DNA from 2 places in the Streptomyces sp. NPDC059455 genome. Region 1 is predicted to be linked to the other one. Evidence: predicted binding sites of a transcription regulator. Region 1 holds the regulator's gene; the other holds the start of a gene.
The links. Region 1 encodes HrcA, which represses chaperone genes, less so after heat shock. Its sites were predicted from a motif close to TTNGCACTCNGNNNNNCNGAGTGCNAA; they were not measured.
Positions count from the first base shown of each region.

Region 2: groL (chaperonin GroEL) is a predicted target of HrcA. The motif match lies at 5,836-5,862, and genes of this name have one in related genera.

Region 1 is NZ_JBHYVB010000050.1:44,234-51,357, reverse strand. Features, by position in the region: gene ACFXB5_RS19820 (16S rRNA (uracil(1498)-N(3))-methyltransferase) at 1-352, opposite strand, end outside; gene ACFXB5_RS19815 (nitronate monooxygenase) at 349-1,440, opposite strand; gene dnaJ (molecular chaperone DnaJ) at 1,623-2,756, opposite strand; gene hrcA (heat-inducible transcriptional repressor HrcA) at 2,757-3,773, opposite strand; gene ACFXB5_RS19800 (MBL fold metallo-hydrolase) at 3,938-4,660, shown strand; gene ACFXB5_RS19795 (DUF3097 domain-containing protein) at 4,781-5,602, shown strand; gene hemW (radical SAM family heme chaperone HemW) at 5,729-6,961, opposite strand.
Region 2 is NZ_JBHYVB010000014.1:38,586-45,709, reverse strand. Features, by position in the region: gene ACFXB5_RS07190 (Cmx/CmrA family chloramphenicol efflux MFS transporter) at 1-741, shown strand, start outside; gene ACFXB5_RS07185 (DUF4031 domain-containing protein) at 758-1,030, opposite strand; gene ACFXB5_RS07180 (hypothetical protein) at 1,030-1,386, opposite strand; gene ACFXB5_RS07175 (MurR/RpiR family transcriptional regulator) at 1,712-2,695, shown strand; gene murQ (N-acetylmuramic acid 6-phosphate etherase) at 2,887-3,819, shown strand; gene groL (chaperonin GroEL) at 4,047-5,672, opposite strand; gene ACFXB5_RS07160 (cold-shock protein) at 6,086-6,292, opposite strand; gene ACFXB5_RS07155 (MoaD/ThiS family protein) at 6,701-6,979, opposite strand; gene thrC (threonine synthase) at 6,976-7,124, opposite strand, start outside.

The DNA.
Region 1 (7,124 bases):
TGCAGCGGGCGGCCGACCACGGCACAACGGCGTCCACGCCGGTCTCCGTCATGGTCTCCACCGCCAGCTCACCCCGGTCGCCCTTGGGCAGCGCCTGGACGACGGTGATCCTCGGGTCCGGGGCTGCCTCCCGGCGCACCTCGTCCACCGCGACCTCGAGCCGGTCCTTGCCCTCGACCGCCACCACGGTGCCCTGGACGCCCGTACCGTGACCGTCCGTCAGCACCACTGGCTCACCGACGCGCAGCCGCCTTACGGACACCGCGTGGCGCCCCTCCGGGCCCTCCAGCCGGACCCGGCCCCCAGCGGCCGCCCCCGCCAGGGAGTCGGCCACGAACACCGGGGCGGTCACGACACCGCACCCCGCTGGGGCTGAAGCCCCAACGCGGCCCGCGCCGCGTCGAGTTCCCCCGCGAGCGTCTCCACCAGCCGCGCGGCGGGCAGGTCACGCGCCAGCCGGTGGCCCTGCCCGGCCCACAGCGCCATCCCCTGGGGGTCGCCCGCCTTCGCGGCCGCCTTACGGAGGCCGGAGGTCATGTGGTGCAGCTGGGGGTAGGCGGCGGGCGCGTACGGGCCGTGCTCGCGCATGAAGCGGTTGACCAGGCCCCGGGCCGGGCGCCCGGAGAAGGCGCGGGTCAGCTCGGTGCGGCCGAACAGCGGATCCGTCATCGCCTGCTTGTGCAGGGCGTTCGCCCCGGACTCGGGGCACACCAGGAACGCGGTCCCCAGCTGGGCCGCGACCGCCCCCGCGGACAGCGCGGCGGCGATCTGCGAACCGCGCATGATCCCGCCCGCCGCGATGATCGGGATCTGGACGTACTCACGGACCAGCGTGATCAACGACAGCAGCCCGAGCCCGACACCCATCCCGTCCGCGGCCGGGTCATTGCTGTACGTGCCCTGATGGCCGCCCGCCTCGACGCCCTGCACACAGACGGCGTCGGCGCCCGCCCACTGAGCGGTCTGCGCCTCGACGGGCGAGGTCACGGTCACGACCGTACGGGTGCCGACCTTGGCGAGGGCGTCGAGGACGGCGCGGGTCGGGCAGCCGAAGGTGAACGAGACGACCGGGACCGGGTTGTCGAGGAGCACGGCCAGCTTGGCGTCGTACGCGTCGTCCGAGCCCGACTCCGGGTCGCCCAGCAAGGTCTCGTACCAGGCCGCCTCGCCCGCGAGCCGCTCGCCGTAGGCCGCGACGGTGGCCGGGTCGGGGTTGGGCGGCTGCGGCATGAACAGATTCATGCCGAAGGGCCGGTCGGTCAGCCCCCGCAGCTGTTTGATCTCCTCATACATCGCCTCCGGCGTCTTGTAGCCGGCGGCGAGGAAACCGAGGCCACCGGCTACGGAGACAGTGGCGGCGAGCTGCGGGCAGGAGGCTCCACCCGCCATCGGCGCCTGCACGATCGGGTACCGGTAAAGATCGGTCAGCGCGGAGGACATGGCCACATCGTGTCATGCCCTCCGCACCGGCTCACCACCGGATCAAGGGCGCCGCGAGCCGATTCCCGGCCGAAGCGCCTACCGCCCGTTGAACGCGTCCTTCAAGCGCGAGAACAGCCCCTGCTGCCCCGGCTTGCCGCACTCCCCCCGGGGGGCAACCCCCGTACCCCCGGCCGAAGCGCCTACCGCCCGTTGAACGCGTCCTTCAGGCGCGAGAACAGCCCCTGCTGCCCCGGCTTGAACTCGCCGATCGGGCGCTCCTCACCGCGCAGCTTGGACAGCCGCCGCAGCAGTTCCTCCTGCTCCGGGTCCAGCTTGGTCGGGGTGGTCACCTCGACATGCACGATCAGATCGCCCCGGCCGCCGCCCCGCAGATGGGTGATGCCGCGCTGGTGCAGCGGGATCGACTGGCCGGACTGGGTGCCGGGCCGGATGTCGACCTCCTCCAGGCCGTCCAGCGTCTCCAGCGGCACCTTGGTGCCCAGCGCCGCCGCTGTCATCGGGATGGTCACCGTGCAGTGCATATCGTCGCCGCGCCGCTGGAAGACCGGGTGCGGGAGCTCGTGGATCTCCACGTAGAGGTCGCCCGCCGGGCCGCCGCCCGGTCCGACCTCGCCCTCACCGGCCAGCTGGATCCTGGTGCCGTTGTCCACACCGGCGGGGATCTTCACCGTAAGGGTGCGCCGCGAGCGGATCCGGCCGTCGCCCGCGCACTCCGGGCACGGGGTCGGCACCACGGTGCCGAAGCCCTGGCACTGGGGACACGGCCGCGAGGTCATGACCTGGCCCAGGAAGGACCTCGTCACCTGGGAGACCTCACCGCGGCCACGGCACATGTCACAGGTCTGCGCCGAGGTGCCCGGCGCCGCGCCCTCGCCGCTGCACGTCGTGCAGACGACCGCGGTGTCGACCTGAATGTCCTTGGTGGTCCCGAACGCGGCCTCGCTGAGCTCCACGTCCAGCCGGATCATCGCGTCCTGACCACGCCGGGTCCTGGAACGCGGACCGCGCTGCGAGGCGGTGCCGAAGAACGCGTCCATGATGTCGGAGAAGTTGCCGAAACCCGCGCCGAAGCCGCCGGCGCCACCGCCGCCCGGCCCGGCATTCGGGTCCCCGCCCAGGTCGTAGACCTGCTTCTTCTGCGGATCCGACAAGACCTCGTAAGCGGCGTTGATCTCCTTGAACCGCTCCTGGGTCTTCGGATCCGGGTTCACGTCCGGATGCAGCTCGCGGGCGAGCCGCCGGAATGCCTTCTTGATCTGGTCCTGCGAGGCATCACGGGGCACGCCCAGGACTGCGTAGTAGTCCGTCGCCACTTACGACTCCGCCAGGATCTGTCCGACGTAACGTGCCACTGCGCGTACCGCTCCCATCGTTCCGGGGTAGTCCATGCGGGTCGGTCCGACCACGCCGAGTTTGGCGACCGCCTCGTCGCCGGAACCGTAGCCGACCGCGACGACCGAGGTGGCTGTGAGCCCCTCGTGAACATTCTCATGCCCGATCCGCACGGTCATACCCGAGTCCTTGGCCTCGCCCAGCAACTTGAGGAGGACGACCTGCTCCTCGAGTGCCTCCAGAACGGGCCGGATCGTCAGGGGGAAATCATGCACGAAACGCGTGAGGTTCGCGGTGCCGCCGATCATCAGCCGCTCCTCGGTCTCCTCCACAAGCGTCTCGAGCAAGGTCGACAGTACGATCGAGACGGTCCCCCGGTCCTCCTGTTCGAAGGACTCCGGAAGATCCTGCACCAACTGCGGCACATCCGCGAAACGCCGCCCCACGACCCGGCTGTTGAGCCGGGCGCGCAGATCGGCGAGCGAATCCTCGGTGACCGGGGTGGGGCAGTCGACCATGCGCTGCTCCACCCGGCCGGTGTCGGTGATCAGCACCAGCATCACCCGGGCCGGGGCCAGCGGGAGCAGCTCCACATGGCGCACCGTCGAACGGGTCAGCGACGGATACTGCACCACCGCCACCTGCCGGGTCAGCTGCGCCAGCAGCCGGACCGTGCGCCCCACCACGTCGTCGAGGTCGACCGCACCGTCCAGGAAGTTCTGAATGGCCCGCCGCTCCGGGCTGGACAGCGGCTTGACTCCGGCCAGCTTGTCCACGAAGAGGCGATAGCCCTTGTCCGTGGGGATCCGCCCGGCGCTCGTATGCGGCTGGGCGATGAAGCCCTCGTCCTCCAGAGCGGCCATGTCGTTACGCACCGTGGCCGGGGAGACCCCCAGCCGGTGCCGCTCGGTGAGCGCCTTGGAGCCGACCGGCTCCTCCGTCCCCACATAGTCCTGGACAATGGCACGCAGCACCTCGAGTCTGCGTTCGCTGAGCACCCCGCGCACCTCCAGTCCAGCGGTCTCATCAGGACGTCCGCCTGGCACTCACCGGGCACGAGTGCCAGAACCCCTCAGCCAGTGTACGGCGGGGTGCGGTGGCATGGGCAAGAGCCGCCGCTGGCAGCAACTCTCCCCCATCCCCGTTGAGCTAGCGTCGCGGTATGGAGACGTGTTGGGAAGAGGCGGGCTGGGAGCGACTCGCGCCCGGTGTGGCCCGCCGTCGGATGCCGGAGTGGGACGAGACGGTCGGCGTGGTCGTCGGCCGGACCGACATCCTCGTCGTGGACACCGGCGCGACCCTGCGCGCCGGGGCCGAGCTGCGCTCCGGGATCACCCGGCTGACCGGCCGCCGCCCCACCCGGATCGCGCTCACCCATCCGCACTTCGACCACGTCCTGGGCTCGGCCGCCTTCGCGGGCTGCGAGGTCTACGGGGCCACGGGACTGGACGAGCTGCTGCGCCGTGAGCGGGAGACGCTACGGGAGGACGCGATCCGCCACGGGGTGGACCGGGACGCCGCCACCGAGGCCGTGGACCATCTGGCCTCCCCGCACCACCTGGTCTGCGGGGAGCTCAGCCTCGACCTCGGCGGCCGCACGGTGCTGCTCGCCAATGTGGGGCCCGGCCACACCGCCCATGACCTGGCCGTTCTGGTGCCCGGCCGGCCCGAGGTGGTCTTCTGCGGCGATCTGGTGGAGGAGTCCGGCACGCCCCAGGCCGGGCCCGACGCGATCCCCGGCCACTGGCCCGCCGCGCTCGACCGGCTGCTCGCCCTCGGCGGCGCGGACGCGCGGTACGTCCCGGGGCACGGCTCCGTCGTGGACGCCGCGTTCGTAAGGGCCCAACGCGACGAACTGGCCGCCCGCTTCGGCGTGTCCGGCTAGCCGTCGCTCTAGTCATTCGCCTAGGGGTGTGCGGCGGATCGACCCGTCGGACACCCCCTGTCCTCCGGCCAGTTGTGCGCCTGCGGGAGCGGGTGGCCGCCGCGCGCTATCGTCACCCGAATGCGACAGTACGACCCGGACCTGACCCCGCCCTGGAAGCGGCAGCGGCCCGCCCCCGAGGTCCCCGCCGAACCGGACCTCGTCGTGGAGGAGGTCGCCACCGGATTCTGTGGTGCCGTGATCCGCTGCGAGAAGACCGCCCAGGGTCCGACGGTCACTCTGGAGGACCGCTTCGGCAAACATCGCGTCTTCCCCATGGAACCGCGCGGTTTTCTGCTCGAGGGGCGTGTCGTCACCCTCGTACGCCCGCGCGCGGCGGCCCCCAGCGCTCCCCGGCGCACGGCCTCGGGATCGATCGCCGTGCCGGGAGCACGTGCGAGGGTCGCCCGCGCGGGGCGCATCTATGTCGAGGGTCGCCATGACGCGGAGCTGGTCGAGCGGGTCTGGGGCGACGATCTGCGCATCGAGGGCGTCGTCGTGGAGTACCTGGAGGGCGTCGACGACCTGCCCGCCATCGTCGACGACTTCGCCCCCGGCCCGGACGCCCGGCTCGGCGTCCTCGTCGACCATCTGGTGACGGGCTCCAAGGAGTCCCGTATCGCCGCTCAGGTCACCGGCGAGCATGTGCTGGTCCTCGGCCACCCCTACATCGACATCTGGGAGGCCGTGAAGCCGTCCTCCGTCCCCATCCCGGCCTGGCCGACGGTGCCGCACGGCCAGGACTGGAAGAAGGGCGTCTGCCGCGCCCTGGGCTGGCCGGAAAACACCGGCGCCGCCTGGCAGCGGATCCTGTCCTCGGTCCACTCCTACAAGGACCTCCAGCCGGAACTCCTGGGGAAGGTCGAGGAACTGATCGACTTCGTGACGGCCCCACAGAGCTGACGGCCGCCGTAAGAGGCTGATGGCCACCGTAAGGGGCTGACGGCGGCCATAAGGGACTGATGGCCTCCGTAAGGGAATGGCTCCCCGAAGAACTAATGGGCTCCCGTACGGGCTAACGGCCCCGCCTCAGTCCACCAGGTCCCGCACCACCGCGTCCGCCAGCAGCCGCCCCCGGAGCGTGAGCACGGCCTGCCCGCGCCCGTACGGCTCCGGCTCCAGCAGGCCGTCCTCCAGGGCCCGTGCCGCGGCCGCCGCCCCGGCCGGGCGCAGCAGCTCCAGCGGGCAGCCCTCGACCAGCCGCAGCTCCAGCAGGATCCGCTCCACCCGGCGCTCCTCGGCGGACAGCAGCTCCCGGCCCGCGCCGGGCGACCGGCCCTCGCCCAGGGCCTGTGCGTATGCCCCGGGGTGCTTCACGTTCCACCACCGCACACCGCCCACGTGGCTGTGCGCGCCGGGGCCCGCGCCCCACCAGTCGGCGCCGCGCCAGTACAGCTCGTTGTGGCGGCAGCGCCCGGCGGGCGAGGTGGCCCAGTTGGAGACCTCGTACCAGGCGAACCCGGCAGCCGACAGGGTCTCCTCGGCGATCAGATAGCGGTCCGCGTGCACATCGTCGTCGGTCATCGGCACCTCGCCGCGCCGGATCCGCCGCGCCAGCTGGGTACCCTCCTCCACGATCAGCGCATACGCCGACACATGGTCCGGGCCCGCCCCGAGGGCCGTCTCCAGGGAGGCCCGCCAGTCCGCGTCGCTCTCGCCGGGCGTCCCGTAGATCAGGTCCAGGTTCACATGGCCGAATCCGGCCGCCCGCGCCTCGGCCACACACGCCTCCGGGCGCCCCGGGGTGTGCGTACGGTCCAGCACCTTCAGGACGTGCTGGCGGGCGCTCTGCATCCCGAAGGAGATCCGGTTGAAGCCCGCCTCCCGCAGCTCCGCCAGATACCGCGGGTCGACCGACTCCGGATTGGCCTCGGTCGTGACCTCGGCCCCCTCGGCCAGCCCGAACTCGTCCCGGATCGCCGCGAGCATCCGCCCCAGGTCCGCCGCCGCGAGCAGGGTCGGGGTCCCGCCGCCGACGAACACGGTCTCCACGGTCCGCGGGTCGTCCCCCAGCACCTTCCGCGCCAGCCGTACCTCCTCGACGACCTGCTCGGCGTAGTTGTCCCGCGAGGCGAGCACCCCACCGGAACCGCGCAGCTCACTGGCGGTGTAGGTGTTGAAATCGCAGTAGCCGCAGCGGGTGGCGCAGTACGGCACATGCAGATAGAACCCGAGCGGGCGCCGCTCCGCCCCCGCCAAAGCGCTCGCGGGCAGTGCGCCGTCCTCGGGCATGGGCTCACCATCAGGCAATACGGAAGGCATGCCCCCATTGTCCGGCACGACCGGCGCCACCCGGGACCGCGAGACGGTGCCTGGACGCCACGGCCCCGGCGACCGGGCCTACGGGGTATCCGGCGGACCACGCGGCGGAAGCCGCATAGCGAGGTTTTCCCCTCCCCGCCCGGGTCCAGGGTTTGGTGCGGAG
Region 2 (7,124 bases), on a different contig from region 1:
CTCGGGCTGGTCGGGGTCGTCGCGCTCGTACCGCGTACGGAGGTGCCGACCGGGGACGACCAGCCGCGGCTGCGGACCGAGTTGCGCATCTACCGCGACCGGCAGGTGTGGCTGGCACTGGCCGCCACCGCGCTGAGCGGTGGCGCGGTCTTCTGCCTGTTCTCCTACCTCGGGCCGCTGCTGACGGATGTGGCGGGGCTGGACGAGGGCTGGGTGCCGACCGTGCTCGCGCTGTTCGGGGTCGGCGCGCTGCTGGGTACGGTGATCGGCGGGCGGATCGCGGACGCGCATCTGTTCGGCACGATGTTCTGGGGCATCGTCGCCTCGACGGTCGTGCTGAGCGCGCTGGCGCTCACCGCGCACAGCGCGGTCGCGGCCGTGAGCCTGGCGCTGATGCTCGGCTTCACCGCCTTCTTCACCGCGCCCGCGCTCAACGCCCGGATGTTCAACCTCGCCAACGCCGCGCCCACGCTCGCGGGCGCGACGAACACCTCCGCCTTCAACATCGGCAACACGGTGGGCCCGTGGCTCGGCGGCCTCGTCATCGACGCGGGCTGGGGCTACCCGGCCGTGGCCTGGACGGGCGCGGCCCTCGCCGGTACGGGCGCGGCGACGACGGTCGCCGCGATGCGCGTGCACCGCACGACGGCCGCCTCGCGCGTCATCGCCACGTCGGCCTCCCCGGCGGGTACGGAAGCGGCGTACGGCGCGGCCCCCGACCCTTCGCGCCCGGCGCGCTGAACAGACCCCGCCCCGGTCAGTCCGCGTTCGCGGCCCGCTTGGGGCGGCGGAGGCCCGCCGCCTTGAGGCGGCGGAGGAGTTCCTTGCTGCCGACCTCCTCCGCGCCCGCCCGTACCGCCTTCGCGTACAGCTCGCTCGGCACGTCGTAGTGGTCGCGGTCGAAGCCTCGGCGCGGGGCGCCGATGCGGGCGGCGAAGGCGTGGAGTTCGGCGTACGAGACATCGCTGACGAGGTGGGACCACAGGCGGCCGTGGCCCGGCCACGAGGGCGGGTCGATCAGAACGGCCATCAGAGGGTGGTGCCCAGCGATCCCACGGGCGCCACCGCGACCGCCGTCTTGCCACAGACCCAGTGCGGGTCGGGGCCCAACTCGGGCTCCACGTCGAGGGCGTGGAGGTCGCCGCCCTGGGTGCAGACGGGGCACAGCGGCCAGCGGCCGTATCGTTCCAGCAGGGCGTCCTGGACGTCCTGGGCGACCAGACCGGCCACGTACGCGACGCCTTCCGGCCACTGCTCGACCCACCACCGCCGGTGCGCGATCGCGTCTTCGACCAGCGAGACGATGTCGGCGCGGGCGACCTCCCCCGCCGCGAGGTCGGCCAGGACGAGAGCGCGGGCCGCGTGCAGTGCCTGTTCGAGCTTCATGGGTCCCATTGTCACCTTTGCTTCCTCCTGGCGCCTGTTCGCTTCGTCCGCTGTTCGCTTCGTCTGCGGGCCCGGTCCGTACTGGTCCGTACTGGTCCGTAAGGGCTGCCCCGCGCCTGTTCGTTTCGTCCACGGTCACGGTCCGCTCCGGCTCGCCTCGGCTCGCCCCGCGCCTGTTCGCTTCCTCCACGGTTCCCGGCCGCCCCGGCTGCCCCGTCCACCCCGTCCGCCCCGTCCGCCCCGTCCGCCCCGCGCCTGCTCGCCGACTCGCCGCGTCGTCGTCCGGAGGGTTGACGGGCACCGTGGCCGGAAATAGTTTTCGCTGGTGAGTAGCGACCTGAAGGAAACTTTCATGCCTCCTCCACAGCCCGACTCCACACCGCAGCCCGACCCCACGCCTTCCACACCGCCCACACCGCCCGCCCCACCCGCCCCGGCCGCCCTCGCCGCCAAGGTCCGCACGTTAGCTCCCTCCATGACCCGCTCCATGCACCGCGTCGCCGAAGCCGTGGCGGGCGATCCGGCCGGTTGCGCGGCGCTCACCGTCACCGGGCTCGCCGAGCGGACCGGCACCAGTGAGGCCACCGTCGTCCGCACCTCCCGGCTGCTCGGCTACCCCGGATACCGGGATCTGCGCCTCGCGCTCGCCGCGCTCGCCGCACAGCAGGCCGCCGGCCGGGCCCCGGCCGTCACGGCGGACATCGCGGTCGACGATCCGATCGCCGACGTGGTCACCAAGCTGGCGCGGGAGGAGCAGCAGTGTCTCGCCGACACCGCCGCCGGGCTGGACACCAGCCAGGTCGAGGCGGCCGTCTCGGCGCTGGCCGCCGCCCGCCGGATCGATGTGTACGGGGTCGGGGCGTCCAGCCTGGTCGGCCAGGACCTGGTCCAGAAGCTGCTGCGCATCGGGCTGATAGCCCACGCCCACGCCGATCCGCACCTCGCGGTCACCAACGCGGTCCAGCTGCATTCCGGTGACGTCGCCATCGCGATCACCCACTCCGGGCGTACGACGGACGTCATCGAGCCGCTGCGGGTGGCCTTCGAGCACGGGGCGACCACCGTCGCGATCACCGGACGGCCGAACGGCGAGGTCGCGCAGTACGCGGACCTGGTGCTCACCACCTCCACCGCCCGCGAGAGCGAGCTGCGCCCGGCGGCCATGTCCAGCCGGACCAGCCAGCTGCTGGTGGTGGACTGCCTGTTCATAGGGGTCGCCCAGCGGACCTACGAATCGGCGGCGCCCGCGCTCTCCGCGTCGTACGAGGCGCTCGCGCACCGCCACGATCCGCGTCCCGGGCACCGCTGAGCCCCGCCGGTCCCGGGCACCGCGGGCACCGCTGAGCCCCGCCGGTCCCGCCCGCCGGTCCCGCTGGCCCCGCCGGTCCCGCCCTCGCGCTTCCACCCCCGATACCGGTCACTGTTCCGCCCGGTGACCGCCCTTCCAAGTCACCGTCACCCCCACCCTCACGCTGACGTACCGGAAAGAGCCGCTTCGCCATGACTACCGCCGACTCCGCACGGCTCCGCGCCCAGCTCGACACCCTGACCACCGAGGCGTTCCGCCCCGAACTCGCCGAGATCGACCGGCTCGAAACCCTCGAGATCGCCCGGATCATGAACGCGGAGGACGCCGCCGTCCCCGCCGCCGTCGCCGGTCAGCTCCCCCGTATCGCCGCCGCCATCGACGCCATCGCCGTACGGATGTCCCGTGGCGGCCGCCTCCTCTATACGGGCGCGGGCACCGCCGGACGGCTCGGGGTGCTCGACGCGAGCGAGTGCCCGCCCACCTTCAACACCCGGCCCGAGCAGGTCGTCGGAGTGATCGCGGGCGGCCCGGACGCCGTGGTGACCTCGGTCGAGGGTGCGGAGGACAGCGCGGAGCTGGCCGCCCGGGACCTCGACCGGCTCGGCATCGGCCCCGACGACACCGTGGTCGGCGTCTCGGCCTCCGGCCGCACCCCGTACGCCGTGGGCGCGGTCGAGCACGGCCGGCGGCGCGGCGCGCTCACCGTCGGGCTGTCCTGCAACGCCGGGTCGGTGCTCGCCGCCGCGGCCGACCACGGCATCGAGATCATCGTGGGGCCGGAGCTGCTCACCGGCTCGACCCGGCTGAAGGCGGGCACGGCCCAGAAGCTGGTGCTCAACATGATCTCGACCATCACCATGATCCGGCTGGGCAAGACCTTCGGGAATCTGATGGTCGATGTGCGCGCCTCCAACGACAAGCTGCGCGCCCGTTCGCGGAGGATCGTCTTCCTGGCGACCGGCGCCTCCGACGAGCGGATCGAGAGCGCGCTGGCGGCCACGGACGGCGAGGTGAAGAACGCGATCCTCACCATCCTGGGCGGGGTGGACGCCCCGACCGCCGAGAAGCTCCTCGCCGAGGCGCACGGCCATCTGCGCGCCGCCCTGGAGGCGGCCACGGGGTGACGCCCTGGAGGCGGCCACGGGTGAGCCCGGGACTGGGCCCGGATACGCACGGGCCCCGTATCCGTACGGGCCCGCATCCGCACCAGCCCGCATCCGCACGGGCCCACATCCGCACCAGCCCGCATCCGCACGGGCCCGGATACGCCGTCGGGGCGGCACCCCTGGGAGAGGGTGCCGCCCCGACGTTGGACGGTACGACCGACCGGCGAACGAACGCGCCGAATCGATCAGAAGTCCATGTCACCGCCCGGCATACCGCCCGGAGCGCCCGCCGGGGCGGCCTTCTCCGGCTTGTCAGCGATGACGGCCTCGGTGGTGAGGAACAGCGCGGCGATCGACGCGGCGTTCTGCAGCGCGGAGCGCGTGACCTTGGCCGGGTCGATGATGCCCTCGGCGATCAGGTCCACGTACTCACCGGTCGCGGCGTTGAGGCCGTGACCCGGGGTCAGGTTGCGCACCTTCTCGACCACGACGCCGCCCTCGAGACCGGCGTTGACCGCGATCTGCTTCAGCGGGGCCTCCAGGGCCAGGCGCACAGCCTGGGCACCGGTGGCCTCGTCGCCCTCGAGCTCCAGCTTCTCGAAGACCGAGACGGTCTGGAGCAGGGCCACGCCACCACCGGCGACGATGCCCTCCTCGACGGCGGCCTTGGCGTTGCGCACCGCGTCCTCGATGCGGTGCTTGCGCTCCTTGAGCTCGACCTCGGTGGCGGCACCGGCCTTGATGACGGCCACGCCGCCGGCCAGCTTCGCCAGGCGCTCCTGGAGCTTCTCGCGGTCGTAGTCCGAGTCCGAGGACTCGATCTCGGCGCGGATCTGGTTGACGCGGCCCTGCACCTGCTCGGTGTCGCCGGCACCGTCCACGATCGTGGTCTCGTCCTTGGTGACCGTGATCTTGCGGGCACGGCCGAGCAGGTCGAGACCGGCGTTCTCCAGCTTGAGGCCGACCTCCTCGGAGATGACGGTGCCACCGGTAAGGATGGCGATGTCACCGAGCATGGCCTTACGGCGGTCACCGAAGCCCGGGGCCTTGACGGCGACGGACTTGAAGGTGCCACGGATCTTGTTGACGACCAGGGTCGCCAGGGCCTCGCCCTCGACGTCCTCGGCGATGATCAGCAGCGGCTTGCCCGACTGCATGACCTTCTCGAGCAGCGGGAGGAGGTCCTTCACGCTGCTGATCTTGGAGTTGACGATCAGGATGTACGGGTCGTCGAGCGACGCCTCCATACGCTCCATGTCCGTCGCGAAGTACGGGGAGATGTAGCCCTTGTCGAAGCGCATGCCCTCGGTGAGCTCGAGCTCGAGCCCGAAGGTCTGCGACTCCTCGACGGTGATGACACCTTCCTTGCCGACCTTGTCCATCGCCTCGGCGATGAGCTCACCGATCTGGGTGTCGGCGGCGGAGATGGAGGCGGTGGAGGCGATCTGCTCCTTGGTCTCCACGTCCTTGGCCTGCTCGAGCAGCTGGGCGGAGACGGCCTCGACGGCCTTCTCGATACCGCGCTTGAGCGCCATCGGGTTGGCACCCGCGGCGACGTTGCGGAGGCCCTCCTTGACCAGCGCCTGGGCCAGGACGGTCGCGGTCGTCGTGCCGTCACCGGCGACGTCGTCCGTCTTCTTCGCGACCTCCTTGACCAGCTCGGCGCCGATCTTCTCGTACGCGTCCTCGAGCTCGATCTCCTTGGCGATGGATACACCATCGTTGGTGATCGTGGGGGCGCCCCACTTCTTCTCGAGGACGACGTTACGGCCCTTGGGGCCGAGGGTGACCTTGACGGCGTCGGCGAGCTGGTTCATCCCGCGCTCGAGGCCGCGCCGCGCCTCCTCGTCGAACGCGATGATCTTGGCCATGTGAAGTGGTCCTCCCAGAGACGGGGTGGATTGCTCCGGACCGCGCTGGCGCCCGCGACGGACGGCCTGCCTGCCTCACGGTTCCTTGCCCCGCATGGCCATGGCGGGCCTCACCGACCCGGTCCTTCTGTCACTCTCAACGTCAGAGTGCTAACGCCAATGATTAGCACTCGGGCCATTCGAGTGCAAGCGCCCGAAGGGCGTCCTTGAGGGGAGATGGTCGGGCGACGGGTGGGCGCAAGCGCCCGAAGGTGGTCCTCAAGGGGTGGCGGCCGGGCGACGGGTGGGCGCAAGCGCCCGAAGGTGGTCCGGAGGACGGGGGGGGGAGGGTCCGGGCATGCCGAAGGGCCCGTATCCTGTTCGGGACACGGACCCTTCGGACTTCTTCGTTTCAGCTGCGTCGCGTCGGCGCGTCAGCCTACGGCCACGCGGACCATGTCGGCCTGCGGGCCCTTCTGACCCTGCGAGATCTCGAACTCGACCCGCTGGCCTTCCTCGAGGGTGCGGTACCCGTCCATCTGGATCGCGCTGTAGTGGACGAACACGTCCGCACCACCGTCGACCGCGATGAAGCCGTACCCCTTCTCCGCGTTGAACCACTTGACGGTGCCCTGAGCCATTCCTAACTCCCCTATTGCTGGCCCTTGCGCAGGACCGCACTCCGCGGACCCGGGTCAGACCTCACCCCCCGGATGTGGGGGGTGTGCGCCGGAACGCGTCGACCGCCGCTGAATGTATCCGTCCCAACGCCCTCTGCAACAGGTCAATCGGACGAGAATTCTGGGCACGGCCGAACGGTTAAAAGTGAGAAATTATGTGAAGTTCGGGTAAGCCGGGCGGGACATAGGGAACCAACCCGACAATTCGCGCTCACACTTTACGCACAACTTGACGAGTTCTCATATGTGGCTCCGACCCCGGAACCGTCGGGGAATCCGGGCAACTGTATCGCGATTCCACACACGGAATCGCCCCGTCCGGTTATCCCCGGACGGGGCGATGTCAAAGGTGAGAAGGGGGACGCGGGGTCAGCAGCCGCCCGCGACCGCCGGGATGATCGAGATCCCGGCGCCGTCCGGGGTCGCCGTGGCCAGGCCGTCGGCGAAGCGAACGTCGTCGTCGTTGACGTAGACGTTGACGAAGCGGCGGAGCTTGCCGGTGTCGTCCAGGACGCGGGCCGAGATGCCCGCGTGGTTCTTCTCCAGGTCCGCCAGGACCTCGGCGAGGGTCGCGCCCTCGGCCGGGACCTCGGCCTGGCCGCCGGTGTAGGTGCGGAGGATGGTCGGGATTCGGACGTTGACGCTCATGCGAGGCCAGCCTCTCGGAACGAGTCAAGGGTGGGGCGGATGATGGCAGAGGGACCCGTGGTGGGGGCAACCGCGTCGAGGGTCTTGAGGCCGTCGCCGGTGTTGAGCACGACGGTCGTCAGGGACGGGTCGAGCAGACCGTCCT